Linked DNA regions of Alkaliphilus metalliredigens QYMF. The protein of the gene in region 1 binds, or shares a complex with, the protein of each later gene. Links are inferred from orthologs where the notes say so. Each region holds a gene or a part of one and is shown on either strand. Other genes may lie near its edges. The genes, in order: AMET_RS02570 and hfq.

Region 1 (16,752 bases):
CAGAAGAAAAGATTGAAGAGACTGAAAATTATCTTGCCGGAGAAGTAAAGAAACATCTGCAGTCTACCGTAGAAATATTACAATATGAATTACAAAATGATAATGTTGGCTATGGAAAATATGTGAAAGCCAATCATCCTGAGTTTTTTAATGGTGAGAATTGGAATCATCAGTTTTCAGAGGCTGTCATTCACGTTAATCCCTCTGTTAGAATTAGAACTGTTGGGATTAGTCCTTAAGGACCCTTACTCCTTTTATTGTAGTATAAAAAGTCCCCTGTTAATAAATACTATAAATGTAAAAATAAATAAAAACATCCACACTATTGCACAAGACATTGGATATTTCCACGTATTCACATCAAATTTAATTGGAGAAGGAGGATAAAATGAATACAGGACCACAACAGCCTCAAAATACCATGGAACAAAACAGTAAAAATGAGAAATTAGATTTGCATCGTGTAGATCATAACAATGAATTGCTTACAACAAATCAAGGGGGACGGGTCTCTAATACTGACGATTCCCTCAAGGCAGGTGCCCGGGGTCCAACGTTAATGGAGGATTTTCATTTCAGAGAGAAAATGACTCATTTTGATCACGAGCGCATTCCAGAGCGTGTTGTCCATGCCCGTGGATTTGGTGTCCATGGCTACTTTCAAGTTTATGAACCAATGGCCGAACTTACTAAGGCTAAATTCCTACAGGATCCAACAAAAAAAACACCAGTATTCGTGCGTTTTTCAACAGTGGTAGGTTCTAAGGGTTCAGCCGATACCGTCCGGGATGTGAGGGGTTTTGCCACTAAGTTTTATACCGAAGACGGCAATTATGACCTTGTCTCCAATAACATTCCTGTGTTCTTTATTCAGGATGCAATTAAATTCCCAGATGTAGTTCATGCCATTAAGCCAGAGCCTCATAATGAAATTCCACAGGCTTCTGCCGCCCACGATACCTTTTGGGACTTCGTTGTCAATACCCCAGAGACTGCCCATATGATTATGTGGCTACTCTCAGATCGAGCTATTCCACGAAGCTTCAGAATGATGGAAGGCTTTGGCGTCAATACCTTTCGATTTGTAAATGAACAGGGCAAGGCACGGTTTGTGAAGTTCCATTGGAAGCCCTTGTTGGGTGTCCATTCCCTGGTTTGGGATGAAGCCCAAAAGCTGGCAGGAAAGGATCCAGATTATCATAGACGGGATTTATGGGATGCAATTGACATGGGAGAATATCCAGAATATGAGCTGGGGGTACAAATAGTAGAGGAGGAGGAGGAATTCAATTTCGATTTTGATATCCTTGATGCCACTAAGATTTGGCCTGAGGAAATGATCCCCGTTAAACGAATCGGTAAGATGACCTTGGATAATAATGTGGCCAACTTTTTTGCAGAGACGGAGCAAGTGGCATTCCATCCTGGCCATGTGGTGCCAGGGATTGATTTTAGTAATGACCCCTTATTACAGGGTAGGTTATTTTCCTACTTAGATACGCAGCTCATCCGTTTGGGTGGCCCTAACTTCCATGAGATCCCCATTAACCGACCCATGGCCCCTATACATAATAATCAGCGGGATGGCTATCATCGTATGACCATAGACCGTGGCCGGGTTAGCTATTCACCAAACTCCCTCCAAAATGATGCACCTCATCCAGCTCCCGAAGCTGATCATGGCTATGTTCATCATGCAGAGAAGGTCGAGGGTCAAAAGGTTCGTGAGCGTAGTGAGAGCTTTAGAGATCATTATAGACAAGCAACCCTTTTCTGGAATAGTATGTCTAGTGCAGAAAAGCAACATATCATCGAAGCCTTCCACTTCGAGGTGGGAAGCGTTATGGATAAACAAATTAAACAGCGGGTCGTGAACATGTTTAACAATGTAGATGGACAGCTGGCCACACAAATTGCAGTTGGTGTGGGGGCAGATTCACCAGCAGCCCTAGGTGGAAATGGCGTCACAGCCACCTCACCAGCCGTAAGCCAGGAGAATACCGTCAAGGATGCTCGGACTAGAAAGGTTGCCATATTATTAGAAAATGGATTTAATTATCCAGAAGTAACCCAGGTAATGTCTGCCTTCAATGGCGCCGGCGTCCATACAGAAATTGTCAGTAAAAACCTGGGCATGCTGACAAGTGTTGATGGCCAGCAGTTGGAAGTAGGTAAAAATTATGCAACCACTGCATCTATCAAATACGATGCGGTTTACGTACCTGGAGGTCCACAAAGCATCAACAGTTTAATGATGCAGGGTGATGCATTGCATTTTGTCAACGAAGCCTTTAAGCATGCTAAAGCAATCGGAGCCACAAATGAAGGCGTTGATCTGTTGATGGCCTCTGCTATTCAAGGGGTCAATATGGCTGGTGGCAATACACAGGATCAACTCATTACAGAAATGGGCGTCGTCACAGTTCGAAATGTGACAGACACCAATCAATTCAGCCAGGAATTCACCAATGCCATCGCTCAGCATCGTCATTGGAGTCGTCAGAACAAAAAACAAATGATCCCTGCTTAGTTTCTATCTCTCTATGTATATTGAGTATATGAAAAAAACCAGTTTATCGTTTTATTTAGATGAACTGGTTTTTTCCATATTTCTATTAAACATTATTGTTTGCTTCCTATCATTTCTTATCTTCTTACCAGCCCTTAACACTTTCTAAAATTTCATCAGGGACCCTTCCTGCTTCAACATCACATAACGCTTCTTCAATAATATCTAGGGCTTTATCAAGTTCTTTCTTTGATATGGTAAGTGGTGGGGCAATCCTAAGCACATTACCACTAAAGAATGTGATGAACAAGCCTTTTTCCCAGCATCGATAGGAAACCTTTGCTGTTTCATCCTTTGCCCGCTCTTTTGTACCACGGTCTTTAACCAGATCGACTCCTATCATCAGACCCTTTCCACGAATATCACCGATTAAAGGATGTTTTTCCTTCATCTCTTCAAAACGTTTAATCGTATAGTTCCCTAATTCTTCAGCCTTCTTTACAAGTCCTTCTTCTTCAATGATATCTATTGTGGCCAGGGCTGCCGCACAGCATATGGGGTTTCCTGCTGTTGAATAAGATCCAGCCGGTGCTCCCCAGCCCTCAAGTATCTCTTTTCGTGCCACTAAGGCTGCCAATGGCATTCCCGATGCAATGCTTTTTCCAAGTACGATAATATCTGGCTCCAAATTATAATGCTCACTTGCAAACCATTTGCCAGTACGTCCGAAGCCACTTTGAACTTCATCCACCACCAAAAGAATCCCATTATCTTTGCATACCTTAACTAATTCTTCGATATATTCTGCTGGTGGCTCTATCACTCCCGAATCTCCCTGGAATGGTTCTAGAAATATTGCAGCCACTTCCTCCGCCGGTACAACTGTATTAAATAATTCTTTTAACTTTTCCATGCAATCCATATTACATCCAGAATCCGGTGATTTACGATTACATCGATAACAATCTGGATAGGGTATATGATAGACATCCGGCACGAAGGGTCCTAGATCTCTTCTCATGGGTAAACTAACCGCCGATAGCGATAATGCACCATATGTTGTTCCATGGTATGCACGGAAATATGAAATCACTTTTGTTCTTTTTGTATAGCTTCTGGCGACTTTAATGGCATTGTCATTGGCATCACCACCGGAAAGACTGAATGCTACCCGCTTTGGAAAATCCCCAGGTGTGATACGAATCAGTTCCTCTGCTAGATTTCCCATTTGTTCATGAACAGCATAAGCCGGGTTATAGTGAATAAATTTTTTCGTTTGTTCAATAATTGCATTAACCACCCTAGGATGACTATGCCCAACATTTGATACACAGGCAGCTGATAAAAAGTCTATGATCTCATTGCCATCATAATCCATTAATATAGCTCCCTTAGCCTCTTTGATTGCCAGTGGATAAAAAGCAATTCTCGTCCCAAGGGATATCAATTCATCGTCTTTTTGGATCACTTCAAGGCCTTTTATAATGTCATTCATATGCTCCCCCCCTTTAAAACTCACATAAATTTTTGTATATTATGATCCCATTTTTTCTATATATTCTTTAACAAAGCTACTGTCTTTTCTTATTTCTTCAGCAAGATAGTCAATATCTTCTTTTATAAGGGTCTTGATATCAACATCCTTTAAAGCATTTTTTAGATAAGAAGTTCTTAGCTTATCTATATCATAATCCTTTACTGACATCTGCTCTGGCTTTTCAGGAATCACCACTGACTTTCCAGGAATACCTTCTTCAGGATTTCCCCTTCTCACTTCAATTCCTTGCTTTGTGGCAAAGGTAAGCTGGGCTGTGGGATGCTTTCCTGCACCTGTGTACTCTGTTTCTTGTACCACAATTACTTCATCATCATTTAATTCCTTTGCAATGGCAATGGCCGCCGCCAATGATATACTACCTGCAGGTCCTCTCTCTATCCCCTCTAGCTGAGCTAGCATCTCACATGCATAAAATACTTCACCTTGAGTCATCGTTACATATCTATCGATATATCGAAGAGGCCTTGCGGCATTTTTCGGAACATCGGATCTATCTGGCCAAGTCATAAAAGGCATTCCAAATCCAGTGTGTCCCGTTGTAAAGGATTTTTTGTTAAAGTCTTTATCCGATGCCATATGTAGCCCCGAAAGATCCACTGAAGCTGCAATGATTTTTGTATTGTCACAATGAGCCTTTTTAATGCCTCTTGCTGTTCCCGTCACATTTCCACCACCTGCATGGGTCGTGATCACAGCAGCAGGTTCTTTTCCATATCTTTCCTTAACCTCTGTGGCGATTTCATAGCCAAGGGTTTCAATTCCGGCTATACCATATGGACTATATAATGATGCATTAAAGAACTTAGTCTCCTCCAATAGCACTAAAAACTGATAAAAAAGCTCAGGTCCTACTGTTAATTGAACAACCTCCGCCCCTAATGCCTCACAGATTCTTCCCTTTTCTAAAATTTCCGGTTGCCCTACCCCTCTACTGTCATGGGTTTCTTGGACAACAATACATTTCATTCCTCTCATTGCAGCCTGACTGGCAACTGCCGCACCATAGTTCCCACTTGTTGCAGCAATCACACCTTCATATCCCCTCTTTTGGGCTTCATATACAGATAATGCAGCCCGTCTAGCTTTAAAGCTTCCCGATGGGTTTTGGGCTTCGTCCTTCACAAGAATGGTGGCTCCCTTTCCGGGTTCAGACATACTACGAACCAATTTAGTGATGTTCTTCATTTCAACAAGCGGCGTTTGCCCCACACCAGTCTCTCTTTGGATCCTGATTGTTTCCTCTAATGGATAACCTACTTCCTCCATCATTTTTTCGTAATCAAATCCTATGGTCCCTATGGAAAATCTATCATAGTCAATTCCCAGTGCATCTTTCATAATTTCATTTTTTCTCTGGGTTACTTCATCGTAGGATTTACCCGCTCTACTCATGATCTTTCCACCTTTCCGAAAACAACCGACTTTTTAGCTCTGTTCCAATGGTTAACAGTTCCGGTACAGGCTCTCCATAATCAAATTCATGTCTTGGGTTATCTATTGTCAGCTCTCCCTCAATCACTCTTCCAATTAAAGTTCTTATTTTTACTCTCTCTCCAACTTTAGCATCCTGTAATAAAAAACCCTTTACCCTCATTTCTAGAGGGACCTGTTTTGTATCCTCCGGCAAGTGATGCGCTCGCTGGCTGGTTTGTAGAATAATATCATGGATTTCCACCCATTTACCTTTCTTGACTTCCATCACAACATCTCCTATCTTGTATAAAAAGTTTTAAAGCTTCACCGTCATACAGTTTTACTTAAAAAGAACGACAGGTCTCTTAAATTACCGATACATTTACTTTCCAATTCCGATGAATTTTCAAAGCCATATCCTGAAGCTTTTCTTTTGATGGGGGTCTGACTCCCTTTAACTTATAATTCCGATCTAATTGTTTATATTTAGACTCCCCTAACTGATGATAGGGTAAAAGATGCATTTCTTTTATTCCTATCTCCTTAGCGAAATTAACTGTTTCAACCATATTGCTCCAGCTATCATTGTATCCAGGAACAATGGGAATTCGGAGGATGATCTCTTTATTCATCTTAGCTATCCGTTTTGCATTTTCAAGGATCAACTGATTAGATGTACCCATCACTTCAAGATGCTGCTGAGCATCCATGGTCTTAATATCAAATAAAACCGTATCTATGTTTTCAATCACTGACCAAAGTAGATCCCATTGCTGATACCCTGATGTTTCAATCGCCGTATGAATATCTTGTCTTTTTGCCTCTTTCACCAATGCCGAAGCAAATTCTGGCTGCATCAGAGGTTCCCCTCCGGATAAAGTCATGCCACCTCCAGAGCGGTTGTAGAACATCTTATCTCTAGAAACCACATCTAGAACCTCCTGAACAGTTGCAATACGACCAATTTTTCGTTCTCCCATTTCCTCAATCTCAATTTTTTGAGATTCTGGGTTAGCACACCAGAGGCAACGTAATGGACACCCCTTAAAAAAGACCGTTGTTCGGATACCAGTTCCATCATGGATAGAGTAGCGTTGTATATTGTAAATGACTCCTTCTATTTCAAGTAATGACTCTGCCATATTTAAACACCTCTAAAGCTACCAAATTTTCTAATCACAGTGTATTGTATTCTGTTCTTCTTATGATATCGTCCTGCAGCTCCTTAGCCAGCTCTGTGAAACGTGCACTATAGCCAGCTACACGTATAATGAGATCCTGGTGCTTTTCAGGATACTCTTGGGCATCCTTCAGGGTACTTTCATCCACTACATTCACTTGGATTTCTTGACCTTTTAGATCATCGAAGTATACACTGACCAAATTAACCAATTGCTGTAGGTTTTTCTTTTCCTCTAATGCCATCTTCGTGAATTTTAGATTAACCACATTTCCTTCAATGGTACGGGTTTGGTCTATTTTACTAGCAGATAGCAACATCGCCGTGGGCCCTTCTTTATCCGCTCCATTAGATGCAGACATGGAATCCGCAACTGGCATTGTGGCCTTTCTTCCATTGGCAGTGGCCCCTGTAGTCCAGCCATGGGGAACTGTGGCCCCCAGGGTAAGGATGGTGGAGGTATAGAAACGGCCATCTATATCCTTATGTTTCTCGATTTCATCAAAGAAGATATTGATCATTTTTTGCATGACTTCATCTGCATAATCGTCGTCATTTCCGTATTTCGGCATAGCTAGGAGAGCTTGATATATTTTTTCCCCCTGAGCACCGGCAAAATTGCTATCTAAAATTTCTTTTAACTCCTTCATACTAATCAGTTGATCATCGAAAACAGCTTTTTTGACTCCTATCAACGAATCAGCAGCAGTGGCTTCTCCAACATGGAGAATCGGAGTCCCGCCCCATAGGGAGCCTCCCTGGGTCATATCCTTACCATTTTCAATACACCCCTCCACAAGGGATGACAAGAATAGATGCGGTGTATGCTCTCTTTGCACCATATCTACAACTGCTGCATTAATCACTTGGTGCTTTACGAAATATGCTGTTTGTGTTCGAACTGCTGTCAGAACATCATCAAAATCCTTTAAATCTTCTGGTGCACCTGTTTGGGGTCCGATCTGCTCATTTGTCAAACGATCCACACCATTATTAAGAGCCAAATCAACAACACGTGCTACATTTAAAAATCCACCATTAACACGGCCCTGGAAACCCCTAGGGGCTAATTCAACACAACCCACAATTCTATAATCTCGAATCCGTTCCATTGGCATATCTGGACAACCCCGCTTCAGAGCGGCTATACAAGCCTCATCCCCGAACATTGCTGGCATGCCAGTTCCTAACTTCACGACTTCTACCACCCTCAGCTTAAAATCCTCTGGAGTATCCTTATGAAATCGAACCGTAAATTGTGGATTTGTCAATCGAATATGTTCTTGGCTATTTAGCATTAAATAGCTTAACTCATTTGTCGCATCCTCACCCTCAGGTGTTTGTCCCCCAATGGTTACAGTTGGAGTCATGGGGAATCCAGGATGAATACGAACAGACTCACTGGCTTGAATTTTAATGATTTCATTCAATTTGATCCAAAGACAATCTAATAATTCTTGAATTTCATCTATTGTATATCGACCTTCTGCCATATCATTTTTATAATAAGAGTAGAGATACTGGTCCAGACGCCCGGGACAAACTGAGTCTCCATTTGTTTCAGTCTGAATAATCAGTTGCATAAAGGCCACAACCTGAATTGCATCCCATGTATCTCTTGCTGGATTTTCTGGAACCCATTGGCAAACATCGGCAATTTTTTCAAGCTCTTTTTTCCTTACAGGATTCTTCTCTTGGTCAGCCAGCTCTAGAGCCCTCTGAGCATAGCGTTTAGCATATGCAATCACCGAATCACAACAAACAATCAACCCTTCATAAAAAAGCTTCTTTTCAAGTCCTTCACTTGTGGTTAAATCAAGGGTCTGCATTTTTTCATTGACTTCGCTTTTAATCCCTACAAGCCCAACCTTTAAAAGCTTAGGAATATCATAGGCAGTATGGCCATAACCATTTTGTTCAAAAAGACCACGGGTGAACATATAAGCATCCCTAGCTCTTTTGGTTTCATCCGGTAGCATGGCCCGGTATCGATCATGGATGGTTTTGCCTCGCCAATATGGAAAAATGTCCTTCAGATCTTCCTTCACATTTTTCGGAACAATAAAGGTATCTTGGGTTCTGGTTTCCAATATTTCATCTAATTCCTCTTCCAACCACTTTGTAGAAAACTCAGGAAAAACAGGTGCTGATCTTCGCCCATTACTTCCGTGACTCCCTACAATTAATTCACCTTCAAAAATATTTTGCGTCATATTTCCTAGGATTTTTTTCAAGGCAAATGCCCTTCGGGTGACCGATGGCAGTGCTTCCGTTTCAGCATATGCCTCCGTCACCAAAAGCGCTCGTTCACTACATAAAATTGGCTTTGAATGAACAATTTCTTTTCTCATGGCTTCAATTCTAGGAGTCATGGATCTTCTAAGTTCTTTTTCGTTATATGTCACAACATTTTTCATTTTTATTCCACCACCTTTAACTCGTCTCGTGCCGCTCTAAATCAAACCACGCCAGATACTACTGTTATATTTGGTCTTGAGAAATTGCTTCAACTGACTGGATTTGTTGCATTATATCTTTACATGCTTGATAAATAATTCCTGTATCTCCAGCATAGGATATATACTGCACGCCTAAATCAATCCATCTATGAGCGCCTTCTGGACTTTCAACAAATGTCCCCACTGTCTTTCCTTTTCCTTTGGCTTTTTCAACAACCATTTCCATCATTTCCACCACTTTAGGGTGGTCTACCTCACCTGGAACCCCTAATGATTGAGATAAGTCATAGGGTCCTATAAATATGACGTCTATTCCCTCTACTGATAAAATTTCATCAATGTTCTTAGCTCCCTCTTCTCCCTCTATATGAATAATCACCATGGTTTCTTCATTGGCTTTCTTAAAATATTCTTTCTTATCAAGATGACTGTACTCAGCAGCTCTAACATAAGGACAAGAGCCCCGCTCTCCTAGTGGAGCGAACTTAGCAGCTTTAGCTACTCTTTCTGCATCTTCTTTTGTGCTGATTTGTGGTACCTGCACCGCATCTGCTCCAATATCCAATGCCCTAGATATCATAACAGGATCATTGGCACTGACTCTAATGACAGGCGAAATCCCTACAAGTTTAGCCGCCCTTACCATATCTTCAGCCTGGAGCATATTTGTAGGTCCATGCTCACAGTCTATAATCACGTAGTCAAATCCGGCTTTCCCCATAATCTCAACTATTGCAGGGCTAGCTAGCTTCATAAATGGACCCACAACATATTTTCCTTCACTCAGTTCATTTTGTATTCGATTACTCATTGTTATCCCCCCGGATTGTTCATCTATTTTTTGTTTATCGTATTTTAAGCATTCACAGCAAGCTTTGATTTTCCCAGCATAACAGCCAGTCTATGGATTCCCTCCAATATATCTTCTTTCTTAGATGCCAAAGAAATACGTATATAAGGGCTTCCCTCAGGTCCAAAGGTATTTCCCGGTGCGATTGCTACCTTATGTTGTACTAAAAAGTCTTTAGCAAACACTGTAGCATCCTTGCACCCTATATTTACCCATAGATAGAATGCACCCGTTGGTTGTTGATAAGGAATTTCATATTCGTCCATTAGTCTAGTTGCTGCTTCCATGTTGTCTTTATAGACCGCCACCATTTCTCTAATGCAATCCTGCGATCCTTTTAAAGCAGCTTCAGCAGCCTTTTGAGCAATGCCACATGCATTCATGACATTCACTTCTTGGAATTTACCTACTTCTTTTATAATCTCTTTATTACCGATGGCGTAACCTAATCGATACCCTGTCATGGCATAGGTTTTTGAAAAACTAAATACGCCAATTACGCGTCCATCAGTATCATATGGAAGCGTACTAATATGGTCTCCTTCAAAAATGATTTCCTCATACACTTCATCAGAGATAAGAAATAAGTCATGTTTCTTAGCAAATTCTACTAGCTCTTTTATTAGTTTCTGTGGAATCACGACTCCCAAAGGATTTGAAGGTGAGTTGATTACCAGTACCTTGGTTTTAGGTGTCACAAGACTTTCTAAATTTTCAATGGATGGTAAGAAATCATTGTTAGGGTCTAATTTATAGAATACAGGTGTTGCATCAATACAATCAATTGCCATCTTATAATTTGGCCAGGCAATACTAGGTATGAGTAATTCATCTCCGGCATCTGCTAACACACGGATTAATGAAGAAACAGCACCTACGCCTCCTACTGATACAGCTACATTCTCCCAACTTGTTTCTAAGTTAAATCTATTGTTTACATGATTGGATATTGTTTCTCTTAGAGATAACAGTCCTAGGTTCGCAGTATATTTAGTAAACCCATCTCTTGCAGCTTGACTAGTTGCTTCAATGATATGCTCAGGTGTATCAAACTGTGGTTCTCCTATTTCCAGTCTAATCACATCTTCCATACCCAATGCTAAGTTCATAATTTCTCTAATACCAGATTCTTCTAAGTTTAATATTGTTTTAGATAATGACGGCATGTTGATTCCTCCTACAATTTTTGATTAAGTTTTTATTTTATTTTATTTTTTAAAAGTCCCATATGTTGAATTTCACATTCTACTGTATCTCCCGCCTTCAAAAACCTTGGAGGTGTAAAACCCATCCCCACTCCTGATGGCGTTCCTGTGGCAATGACATCCCCTGGCAGTAGCGTCATTCCCTGTGAAATCTCGGAAATAATTGTGCTGACATCCTTCATCATAAACTTTGTATTGGAGTTCTGTCTCAACTCATCATTGACCCTCGATTTAATATCAAGCTCCAATGGAAAACCTACGGAAGAACCATGTACAATACAGGGTCCCATGGAAGTAAAGCCATCAAGACTTTTCCCTCTAAACCACTGAACATGATTTTTTTGAAGACCCCTGGCTGAAAGATCATTCAGTATCGTATATCCAAATATATACTCCTTGGCTTCTTCTTTTGAAATATTGATTCCCTCTTTGCCAATAATCACAGCTAACTCTACTTCATAATCCATACTTTCATTTAAATGACTATGGCTTTCAATTTCTTCTCCAGGGCCCTTCACCTGATTTGCCCTTTTAGAAAAATACACTGTGTGTAGCGGTATTTCCATATTTTCATCAAAACCCTTTTTTGTTTCATCAATATGTTCCGCGTAGTTTAGTCCAACACAAATCACATCATGAATGGTTCTATCAATAGGAGCACCTAAAGTTATTTCCTCTACATGATACGTTTCGTATTCTTTCTCTTCCACCAAACTAATGACTTCCTTTAATACATCAATATCCTTCGGCTTGATATTCTTAATCAAATCATTCATATCATGGAAAAAGCGACTTAGTCCTATGGTATTCAAGTCAATCACTATACTTTCACTATTTTTATATACGCCTAGTCGTGTGTTCTCTTTGTCCTTTGTTGTAAAAGCTATAAATTTCATGATACACCCCTCCTTTAATTTGAAGTACATATCGATCAAGTGTTACATTTCTTGATATATTCCCTAAAACCAGATCCCACTCAATAATTCAGTTCTTATATAAGAACAGAAGTCTTATATAGGAACTTCTAATTGAAGATTATCATTTTTCTGGTAACATGTCAATATCTTTTAATATACGTTCATCTCAATCTGCGAGACTTATTTTCTCAGTTTACCTCGATACATATCCTGTACCTATATGTATATAACAATCCCACCTACGCTAACGCTTAGGCGGGATTGTTATATAATCAGGTGGTAGACTCTCCACCCTGTTCCCTCATTTAATAGCCCGCACCTTTCATTGCTGACACTGCAGAAGTTGTATATCTCTTAAAGAGTCCTTTTCTAGGTGGTCTTGGAATAACACCGTCTTTAGATCTTTCAACAAATACCTTATCCACCTCTTCTGATGACACTTCAGCACCGTCAATACCCACAACATTTAATGTACGCTCATGAATGTTATATTCTATGATATCTCCTGTGGCAACCCAAGCTAATGGTCCTCCTGAAGCAGCCTCTGGAGACACATGCCCAATTGCAGCACCACGAGTAGCGCCTGAAAATCTACCGTCAGTCACTAATGAAACCGTACCATTTAACCGTTTATCACAAACAATCGCCTCTGTGGTCATTAGCATTTCAGGCATACCATTTCCCCGAGGTCCTTCGTAACGAATTACAATTACATCTCCTGGGTTAATCTCTCCGTTTACAACTGCATTGTGCGCATCTTCTTCACTGTTATAAACCCTTGCAGTCCCTTTATGAACAAATAAACTTTCATCACAAGCAGAATACTTAACCACAGATCCTTCCGGAGCTATGTTACCCCTAAGGATAGCAATAGATCCTATTTCCTTTGCTTTCTCTATAGGGAAAATTACATCTTCACTTTTGAGTCCATAATTAGCTAAATAACCAAGATTTCTATCAAAGAAGTTTTCTTTTTGCAAGTCTTCAAGATTCTCACCTAAGGTTTTTCCGGTAGCTGTCATAACATCAAGGTTTAAATGCTCCTTAATCATAAGCTGCACCATTGGAATTCCTCCAGCAAACCAAAATGACTCTGTCAAGTGTTCCCCACTTGGATTGATGTTTCCAATGTATGGTATTTTATGGTTAATTTCATCAAACAATTCAGGAGTTAACTCTATTCCCAACTCTGAAGCTATATCTGGAAGATGAATCGTTGCATTAGTAGAGCCCCCAATTGCAGCGTGAACAATAATCGCATTTACAAATGCTTCCTTCGTTAATATTTGACTAGGTGTAATATTCTTTTCAACTAGTTCCATAATCTTTCTACCCGCTTTACGGGAGTTGCGGAGGATATCTGTCATGGTTGCTGGCATAAGAGCCGAGCCAGGTAAAGCTAATCCCAGGGCTTCCGACATACATTGCATCGTGCTGGCTGTTCCTAAAAACGTACAAGCCCCAACTGAAGGACATCCTGTTATCTTGTAATCTCTCACTTCCTGATCTTCAATTTCACCCTTACGTTTTTGACGTAAGGAGATGTCTCCTGCGACTAAAGAGGTTGTCATATTGGGTCCAACCCTCATACTTCCACCTGGAATAAATATTGTTGGTATATCAAGTCTAGCTGCAGCCTTTAAGTGGGCAGGAATAGACTTATCGCAGGAAGAAGCTAGTATCATACCATCCCAAGAACAAACAGAACCATGAACCTCTACCATATCGCAGATTGCTTCACGAGAAGCTAGTATATAGTTCATACCATCATGTCCCTGTGCGCAACCATCACAAATGTCTGTGGCGTGGAATTGTGCAGGAAATCCGCCAGTTTCAAATACACCGTATTTCACCTGCTCCGTAAGTTTATTTAAATGAACACTACCTGGATGGCTGTCTCCAAATACATCTTCTATTAGTATTTGTGGTTTTTTGATATCTTCCTCGTCCCACCCTGAACCAAGCTGTAATGCATCGAACTGTGCCCATAAAAGTCTTTCGGAAGCACTTTTTTGTTTTATATTTCTCATAGTTAAAATCTCCCTTCTGAATGACTATAATTTTTAAAAATCAAGTTTGAACAGTATGATACTGTTCAAACTTGGGAGTTTGGCTAATTAAATTATGTTAATCTATCCTAAAAGCCCTATTGAGTTCAGTACAAACACAATTGCGAATAGGATGATACTCATAACGACACTTGGGAATGTAATATATTTTAATGCCTGCTTTGGATTTAGATTGTAGAATCCACTGAATACCCAGAATCCGCTATTATTTACATGGTTAGGTCCAATTGCACCGGCACCGATAGCTAATACTGCTGCCAATGGTGATATACCCAGTGATGGTAATATTGGTAACACCAAGGCTGCCGAAGTTAATTGTGCCATTGTCATAGATCCCAAACAAGCCATCATAGCCATCGTAATTACCCATGGAATTGCTAAAGCTGGTATTCCTGATGCAGCTATTGTTTCTGCTAAACCTCCAGCTGCTGGAGCTGCTGCAAGTACTCTACCAAAGGCCCCACCCATACCCGTTATAAGTAATGGAAGTACTGCCATCTGCAATGCTCTTGTTACCCAAGAGCCAAATATACACTCTAGTAAAGAACAATCTTCTCGTAGTCTTGAATCATTTTTTCTAGCAATTGCTTTCACTTTTTCCATTCTACCTATTGCAAGTGTCATTGCCGCTGCTACACCAATCAGTAGTGCAATTACACGGTCACCAAGGAATGTAATAATGGTATACGCTGTACTTTGCGGGTCAAATGATACTTTCATAAAGGAAGCAACTGTGATTAGTATTACTGGTAAAAATAATGGTAAGAAAGAATGGAATGTTGATGGTAGGTTGTCAAGCACCCCTTCACCGGTTGCCGCTTGTTCCTGTTTACCAGCCAATTCTTCCGGAAGTTCCAGATACTCTTTAATCGGTTGTATCATTTCTTTTCCCGACCAGTCTCTGAGTAGGAAGTATAATATGAAGAATCCGATGATTCCGATAACTGAACCGAATAAAATTACTCTACCTAAGTCAGCACCCATTTGGAGGGTAACCGCTAATATACCTGGTGTTGGCGGTACTAATGCGTGGGTGATATTTAGTCCAACGCAGATAAATACTGCCATCTTAGCCATACTTATCTTATGTTTTTGTGCAAGTGTACTGGCTATGGGTGCCATCAAAAGTGTTGTGATGTCACCAAACACTGGAATCGAAAGTATGTATCCTGCCAAAGCTGGCCCAAGCTCAACATTCTTTCCACGTACTAATTTTACAAAGAAATTTGCTATGGGTATGGCTGCCCCGGTATCTTGAACAATTACTGCCATGATACTACCTAAAATAATAACAATACCTATGGATGTCAGTGTTGCTCCAAAGCCCTGATTAATAGCCTCAATTGCTTCTGCTGGTGAGTTACCTAAAAGTATTGCCAGCGGAATTGTTACAAGTAGTATTGCTAAAACTGGATTCATTTTCAGTTTTAGAATAAAAAACATAAGAAATACCACTGCCCCTATTAATATAAGTAAAAATGTACTTGGTAGCATGTTATTTTTCCCCCTTAGTTTTTGTAATCTCTTATCCTTCTCTTAAAAAGAAATCGTTTTCAAATCATTGAAAAAAAATACCCTAGTATAGCTATCCTATCTTCCTCACAACTACTATTGAATACAATTCGCCCCCTTTTTTATTAAATAGCTTTCAAGACTACCTCGATATACACCTTGACTTCGATATATATCACACAAGCTACGTTCTTATATGCGAACCATCTTCGTATATAAGAACTATTAATGAAAGATTAACATTTTTCTAATAACATGTCAATACCTTTTCAAAATATTACGTCAAAAAGTTAACTATCGATTCTTTTTCTATGATTACTGTAAAACCCCTATGAAATTTTCAATGTTTTGAGTATAATGTTTACTATATGGTTCATACAAGAACCTTATCGTATAGCATTTTAAAAGGAGGTTTCATTGATGAGCCAAGAAGAACATCGTTCAACAGCTAGGGTTCTAGATATACTTAAACTACTAGCTTTTTCAGATAAAGGTTATTCTCTAACGGAAATATCTAAACTTATTGGTGCACCCAAAAGTAGTCTTTTTCCGATTGTTCAAACACTCCACAAGAGAAATTTTATTGCGCTAGATCAATCCTCTTCAAAATATACGATTGGCCTAAACTCCTTTATCGTTGGGTCTTCCTACATAGAGCACTTGGATATTGTCTCCTATATAAGAGAAGAAATGAAAACCATCGTTGCGTCCTGTTCAGAAACCTGTCAACTGGGTATTTTGCATAAAAATGAAGTGCTCTATATTGCTAAGGTAGATTCATCTCAGCCCATAAGGCTTATATCCTACGTGGGGAAAAAAATTCCTGCCTACGCAACAGCCCTTGGTAAGGCATTATTGAGTCAATTTACCGACGAAGAGGTTCAGATATTATATCCTGAAGCATTAGTTCCTTACACTGAAAATACCATTGTAAATATTAAAGAACTTATTCATCAATTACAGGCAGTTAGAAAAACAAAAATAGCCTATGAAAAAGAGGAGGTAGCTGAGCATATTCAATGCATTGCCGTTCCCTTAGAAAAATCTAATCAAATTATCGCTGCCATCAGTATCTCGATT
Region 2 (6,852 bases), 2.1 Mb from region 1 along the record:
CCAAGGATTACAATTTTATTTTTGAACTCATTGATCAAGTGAAGAACGAAAAGCACGTCAAACCTGACTATATTAGAGAAAAAATCATTCAAAGATCCTGTAAAGAGGCGATTAAAGCAATGGATATTTTAGATATTCAAGAAATACAGCAATTAATTAGGGACTTAGAGAAGTTAGAACCACCTTTAACTTGTCCCCATGGTCGACCTATTTTATTAACACTAACAAAAAATCAGATTGAAAAATTATTTAAACGGATACAATAGAATAGGAGGGGTAACTTGAAAAAAAAAATATTAATGCTTGTAGGTCCTACAGCTGTTGGTAAAACGGAAACAAGTATTGCTTTATGTCAGCGACTAAAGGGAGAAATTATCTCTGCTGACTCTATGCAACTTTATCGCCACATGAATATAGGCACCGCAAAACCCTCTTTAGAGGAACAACAGGGTATTCCACATCATCTAATTGATATTATTGAACCTGATGCTTCATTTACAGTGGCTGATTTTCAGTCAGAGGCAGCACGACTGATTGATGCCATAACGAAAAGAAATAAATTCCCTATTGTTGCTGGAGGTACTGGATTGTACATCAATTCACTTCTTTATGATATGGATTTTACCAGTGCGGTTTCAAACTGGAATCTTAGGCAGAAACTCCAGAAAGACGCTCAATTATATGGTAATGAATATGTATATAAAAAGCTTCAAGACATCGATCCTAATGCTGCAACCAAAATTCATCCCAACAATGTGAAACGTGTGATTCGAGCATTAGAGGTGAACTATGAATCCGGTGAAAATTTCGGAGATTTTAAAAATGACATTGAAAAGAACACCTGTTATGAGCCCTTACTCATTGGGTTAACCAGAGACCGTAGCGAGTTATATGAAAGAATCAACTATCGAGTAGATCAAATGATTGAAACTGGTTTAATTGAAGAAGTAAAGAATTTGCTAGATTGTGGGTATACCCCAGAATTAATAGCTTTTAAGGGTCTAGGCTATAAAGAAATCATTGCTTACTTAGAAGGTCAGTATGATCTTGAGGAAGCAATCACTATTTTAAAGAGAGACACCCGTAGATATGCTAAACGTCAACTAACTTGGTTTAATCGTTATCAGGAAATTCAGTGGTATAATTTAACGGATCAATCCTCTTCGAATATAATTGAAGCCATTCTGAAGAATGTAGAAGGATATTTCAATTTATCATAGAATAGTATTAACAACACCATATAAGGAGTGAGTATAATGAAAAACAACATCAATCTTCAAGATGTATTTTTGAATCAAGTTCGTAAAGAAAACATACAAATCACGATATACCTAGTTAATGGTTTTCAATTAAAGGGATTTGTTAAAGGATTCGACAATTATACCATTGTACTAGACAGTGATGGGAAGCAACAATTGATCTATAAACATGCTATTTCAACCATTCTGCCTATTACACCCATTAATTTTATGCAGTCATCAAAAAAACAAGGTGAGTAATACCTAAACCCTAGGGCATTCTAGGCTGATGCTATGTCCTTTGTTTTATTGGTGTACAATTATGATATATTATGAATTTGAAATGTCTATTTATTTTTAATTTAAATAAATAGGCATTTTTTTATGTCACTTTTTAAATTTATATGAATAGAATACAATAGTATCTTTGTATTTAAGTGAGGGATCATAATGAATTATCCATTTAATGCCTTTCGCAAAGGTGATATTTCAAGTAATGAATTAATCCGTCAGATGATTGTTTTTGAAACGACCTCGCAATCCCAATCTCAATCTGAAAAGCCATTCATATCAAAGGAACAAGATATTCAATCTCTAGATAATCTATTAGAAGAGTTAAATGAATTAATCGGACTGAAAAAAGTCAAAGTACTTGTAAATGAAATGATAGCTTATACTGAAATGCAGCAAATAAGACGCAATGCTGGACTTCAATCCGCACCTTTAGTTTTACATATGATTTTCAAGGGTAATCCGGGCACAGGCAAAACAACCATTGCCAGACTTTTAGGAAAAATTTTTTGTGCCATGGGTATTTTAAAAAAAGGTCATTTAATTGAGATAGAACGGGCAGACCTTGTTGGGGAGTATATTGGTCATACTGCTCAAAAGGTAAAACAACAAGTAAAGGATGCATTAGGTGGCATTCTTTTTATTGATGAGGCATATTCTTTAGCAAGAGGAGGGGAAAAGGATTTTGGTAAGGAAGCCATAGACGCTTTAGTGAAGGCCATGGAGGACCATAAGGATGAATTGATACTGATTCTAGCAGGATATATGGAAGAAATGGATGAATTTCTTCAGATCAACCCAGGGCTACAGTCTAGATTTCCTATACACATCGATTTCGAAGACTATACAATTGAAGAATTGATTGATATATCAGAATTAATGGTTGAACAAAAAGAATATGTACTATCTAAATCTGCTAAAGCCAAATTATATAGTCTACTGGCTTCCAAGAAGAAGAGGGATGGCATCAATTCTGGAAATGCACGACTTGTTCGAAATCTAATTGAGAAAGCAATCAGGAAGCAAGCTGTTCGATTGAGGCACAAAAGTATTTACACACGAGATGATCTGATGATCTTGTTAAGAAACGACTTTGATTTTACGGAGGGTGAGAATTAAATGCCTAACTGCATATTAATTGGCAAACCAAACGTGGGAAAAACAACTCTATTTTTAAATTTCGCAGAATACTTAGGGGTGGACACCTGTGAAATCAATGTACTAACCGATAAAGGTGAAGTAAGAAAAAGACATTACGCCATAGACATTGCAAAGAATATGTTAATCGGTCCAACACCTTTTAAAACCAAAGAAGTTTATGAAATTCACTTGTCAATTCCTGTTTATAAAGGAACTGTTAATTGTACTTTTTTAGATACCGGAGGTTTAATAGATGGCATTCCTCAAAATGACCAAGTGCGCACTTCGATGATTCAGACACTGAGCACGTTACAAGATGCAGAAATTCTATTACATATCATTGATGTTTGGGCAATGGACAAAAATGAAATTAATTCATTAAGTCAGATCGATTATCAAATTAACGAATTTGCTAGCCTCAAGAAGGCTTATTGTATTCTTGCTAATAAGATGGACAAAGTACAAGATAAGCGCATTCTCCATGATCTCAAAAAAAAGTTTCCTAGCACCTATATCATTCCTATATCTGCCACAAAAAAAATCGGCTTTAAAGAGGTGAGTATGTTTGTGGGGCGAAATAGTTAGACGTTATATTGCAATTTTTCTCATTGGCGTCATTATTAAAATACTAGATGATGAAATAGACCAAGATTTTTATCATAAAGGTCATTTTTACTTGGAAATCATGAAGCACCGCCTTCCTTACTGCCTGCTGTTCATGTCAATGGCCATGATACTTGATCCATTTTATAGCTTTGGATTGTTTACTTCAGCCTATGCTCTAGGTATGTTTAGAAAACTAAATTTAATGCTGCCTAGTCAATTGAAATCTTATCAAGAACTTCTATTAATCATATTTATAAATTTACTACTTATCCCAGTATGGATTTTTTTACATAGTATGATCATTATAATGATCATTCAACTCATGGATGACCTGATGGATTGTTACTATGATCGCAAGTATGGGTTTCCCAATTTAGTTAACAGTTTTGGGAAAGTAGAAGTGAGCATAACAATCTTAATTTTAGTTGTTATCTCCTTTATGATGAGCTGGATTAACACCTTAATCATCATCCCGGTGGCAATTCTAATAAACTACTTGTATTCAAGCCTCTAGGAGGGATATAATGCTATATGGATATATATTAAGTTATTCACTTGTATTAATTCTAATGGGATATGGCGTTGGCAGACGCTTCGGTGTGAAAGAGGGCTTAAATAAAGGACTTAAGCGTCAACGATTAATCGATAAGTCGTATTACTTTGGACACAAGCAATGTCCAATTTGTTTAAGTACTCATAAGGCATATCTACATAAAGCGAAATCCAGTTCAGAGGAAGCGATGACCTCCACGGAATATTAACTTAATACACTTCGATCATAATCACGAAAGAAAAGAGGATGAAAATGATGGATTCAGCAAATCATTTACTAGGAACACTGTTCAATATCAGTGCGGGACTTTTAGATAAAGCAACTAGAGTAGAGGAGACTTTGGGGGACGTATTTAGTCAGATAGACCAAGTCAATCAATCCAATCAATATAAAGTATTAAAAGCGATGCAAGAATGCAGATTAAGTGACCAACACTTTAACTGGACAACTGGATATGGTTATAATGACATCGGCCGAGAAAAGGTAGAAGCGATTTATTCTATGGTCTTTAAGGCAGAGGATAGTATTGTTAGACCTACTATCGCAAATGGCACCCATGCCTTAAGTCTATGTCTAACTGGTTTACTAAATCCAGGAGATGAAATGATTTCTGTTACGGGTAAACCCTACGATACCCTAGATGAACTAATTGGAATTCGTGGTAATTATAAGGGGAGTTTAATCAATATTGGTGTTAAGTATAAACAAGTAGATTTTCGAGAAGGCCAGGTAGATTTTGATGCAATAGATAAATCCATTAGCAAAAAAACGAAACTTATCTATATCCAACGCTCTACCGGTTATGGATTTAGAGATGCTATCTCCATCTCAACCATTGCAGAAATTGTTAAACTGATCAAGGGTAGGAGATCCGATATCATATGCATGGTTGATAATTGCTATGGAGAGTTTTTGGAGACCGAAGAGCCAACAGGGGTTGGGGTAGATATCTTAGCTGGATCACTTATTAAAAACCCAGGAGGGGGCATCGCATTAGGTGGTGGCTATATCGTGGGTAAAAAAACTTTAATAGAAGAGGTATCCTATAAGCTTACCTCCCCAGGCATAGGAAAGGAATGTGGTTTAACCTTTGGTCAATCAAGAACAATGCTACAAGGATTATTTCTGGCGCCTCAAATTGTGAGTGCTGCCATAAAAGGTGCAGTTTTTTGTTCAAAGCTATTTGAAGCTGAAGGGTACGAAGTGAAACCCAAGTATAACGACCCAAGAAGTGATATCATACAATCTATCAAATTGGGTAGTGAATTAAAGGTAATTGCATTTTGTAAAGGAGTTCAATCAGCGGCGCCTGTGGACTCATTTGTGACACCAGAACCTTGGGCTATGCCTGGATACGATTCGTCTGTTATAATGGCCGCTGGGGCCTTTATACAAGGCTCTTCAATTGAGCTCAGTGCAGATGCACCTATCAAGCCTCCATATATTGTTTATTTCCAAGGCGGATTAACCTATGAACATGCTAAACTAGGAGCACTGAAGGCACTACAAACAATTTATGATCTTAATGAATAGTATTTTGATATATACTATTTAGAGTGAACTGGTTTCAGAAAAGTAAAATAATAGGTAATTGCGAAACTAAATTTGAAAAGTAGTTAGAAGGGCAGAAAATTGAGTGCTGATTAAATTTTTTAAAGAGACAAGGCGTACCGGTTAACTATGCAATAAGTGGTTTTAAACTTCTGATATATTTGTGTTGATGTATTTTGTCAGCAAGGATAACTGTAACAAGCTGCGTTATACCAGCAATAATCAGGTCGGCATGCAATGTTTTAGCATTCTGTGTTCTTCGATTAGCAATACAAAAGCTATCTTTGAAATGGTTAATGGTTTGCTCAACGACACCTCGGGCTTTATAGGTTTTATCCCAATCATCGGTACCACGAATGGCGCCTGGATATGCCCGTAAGTCTTTTTCAGGATACACATAAATCATTCTACCACAAGGTGATGAAGTACAGGGATTATCGCAATTATGCCGGCGTCGGTACTTGCCGTCTTCACATTTAGTCCAAGACATTTTCGGACAGACAAACTTGAAAGTAGGAATACCACAGCGAAGATGAGAAGTATTGCCTTCAGGCTTCATAGGCAGTTTTGGATCATGAGGACAACAGGGAATCCCATCTTCAGTAAGAGTGTATTCAGAGCTGCTAAGGGAAGAACGAGGATTTAAGGGAATATAAGCTTTATTGAACTTTAAATCCGAAAAAATTCCTTTGTAGATAGAAATGGTATCAAAAGCAGCATCTCCGATAAAGATATTAGGTTGAATGAGTGGATGTTTATTAAAAAAGTCAGATAACACTGGTAAAAGAGCTTTTGCATCACCAAGGGACTTATCCTCATCAGGAGAATCCGACTTTTTGTCAACAACGATGTTAGGATGAGCATTCATAAAATCTTGGTCATAAAAAGTAATATCACGAATAATACCAAGACCATTGGTGATCATCCCAAATTTATAGACATAACAAAAATGACCATTGATGTAAAGTTGCTTGATCTCTGGATTAGCAGCTGCATGAGAAGGCATGGAACCATAGGCTACTTTATATGGATCATAGGAATCACCAAGGTTATGGCTCTTTTTAAAAGCTTTAAGTTGTTTAATAATTTTATTAGCATATTTAGGATTGTTCTCAGTAACAAAAGCTTCAATGCCAGAAGTATCAAAGACAGTCATAGAGGCCTTATGAGGATCAATAGCCTGGCAAATAGGTTCAGTGACATCCACAAGATGCTCAAAGAATGATTGTAAGTCTAGCAAAAAATCTTGTTTGAATCTAGTAAATCTAGAAGCATCAGGAACATTGGTGAAACCACAAAAATCTCTAAGTTCCTTAGAAAACTGAAGAAAAGTAAGCAACAATGTATCGTTTGGAATGGAGAAAATCCGCTGCAGAAGCAAAGCCCAAACCATTGATGTAAGATGATGTTTTCTAGGTCTGCCAGTGGATGCATAGTAATTACGATGAAAAGAAAGAGGTATTATCTCATTAA

What was found.
Region 2: the proteins of AMET_RS02570 (region 1) and hfq are in contact, whole or in part, in a crystal structure (PDB 3VU3), measured with the Escherichia coli proteins. The link is inferred for Alkaliphilus metalliredigens QYMF from one-to-one orthologs.

The regions. Positions count from the first base shown.
Region 1 is NC_009633.1:516,995-533,746, reverse strand. What follows is about bases 1-2,959. They hold AMET_RS02570 (catalase), read left to right. Parts: upstream 1-388; coding sequence 389-2,530; downstream 2,531-2,959. Other genes in these bases: AMET_RS02565 (aspartate aminotransferase family protein), read right to left, coding at 2,655-2,959; AMET_RS02575 (Ger(x)C family spore germination protein), read left to right, coding at 1-239. In the rest of the region: more of AMET_RS02565, read right to left, coding at 2,960-4,004; 2-amino-4-oxopentanoate thiolase subunit OrtB, read right to left, coding at 4,044-5,459; 2-amino-4-oxopentanoate thiolase subunit OrtA, read right to left, coding at 5,452-5,766; AMET_RS02550 (glycyl-radical enzyme activating protein), read right to left, coding at 5,846-6,622; AMET_RS02545 (glycyl radical protein), read right to left, coding at 6,657-9,077; AMET_RS02540 (HpcH/HpaI aldolase family protein), read right to left, coding at 9,142-9,930; AMET_RS02535 (pyridoxal phosphate-dependent aminotransferase), read right to left, coding at 9,975-11,135; AMET_RS02530 (fumarylacetoacetate hydrolase family protein), read right to left, coding at 11,168-12,070; ilvD (dihydroxy-acid dehydratase), read right to left, coding at 12,397-14,121; AMET_RS02520 (GntP family permease), read right to left, coding at 14,224-15,654; AMET_RS02515 (IclR family transcriptional regulator), read left to right, coding at 16,093-16,752.
Region 2 is NC_009633.1:2,577,317-2,584,168, reverse strand. The notes cover bases 1-2,877. They hold hfq (RNA chaperone Hfq), read left to right. Parts: upstream 1-1,256; coding sequence 1,257-1,499; downstream 1,500-2,877. Other genes in these bases: AMET_RS12550 (GTPase), read left to right, coding at 2,649-2,877; AMET_RS12555 (AAA family ATPase), read left to right, coding at 1,689-2,648; miaA (tRNA (adenosine(37)-N6)-dimethylallyltransferase MiaA), read left to right, coding at 282-1,220; mutL (DNA mismatch repair endonuclease MutL), read left to right, coding at 1-266. Also shown: more of AMET_RS12550, read left to right, coding at 2,878-3,254; AMET_RS12545 (hypothetical protein), read left to right, coding at 3,235-3,789; AMET_RS12540 (hypothetical protein), read left to right, coding at 3,800-4,036; AMET_RS12535 (methionine gamma-lyase family protein), read left to right, coding at 4,081-5,361; AMET_RS12530 (ISNCY family transposase), read right to left, coding at 5,507-6,852. UniProt on the Escherichia coli protein: RNA chaperone that binds small regulatory RNA (sRNAs) and mRNAs to facilitate mRNA translational regulation in response to envelope stress, environmental stress and changes in metabolite concentrations.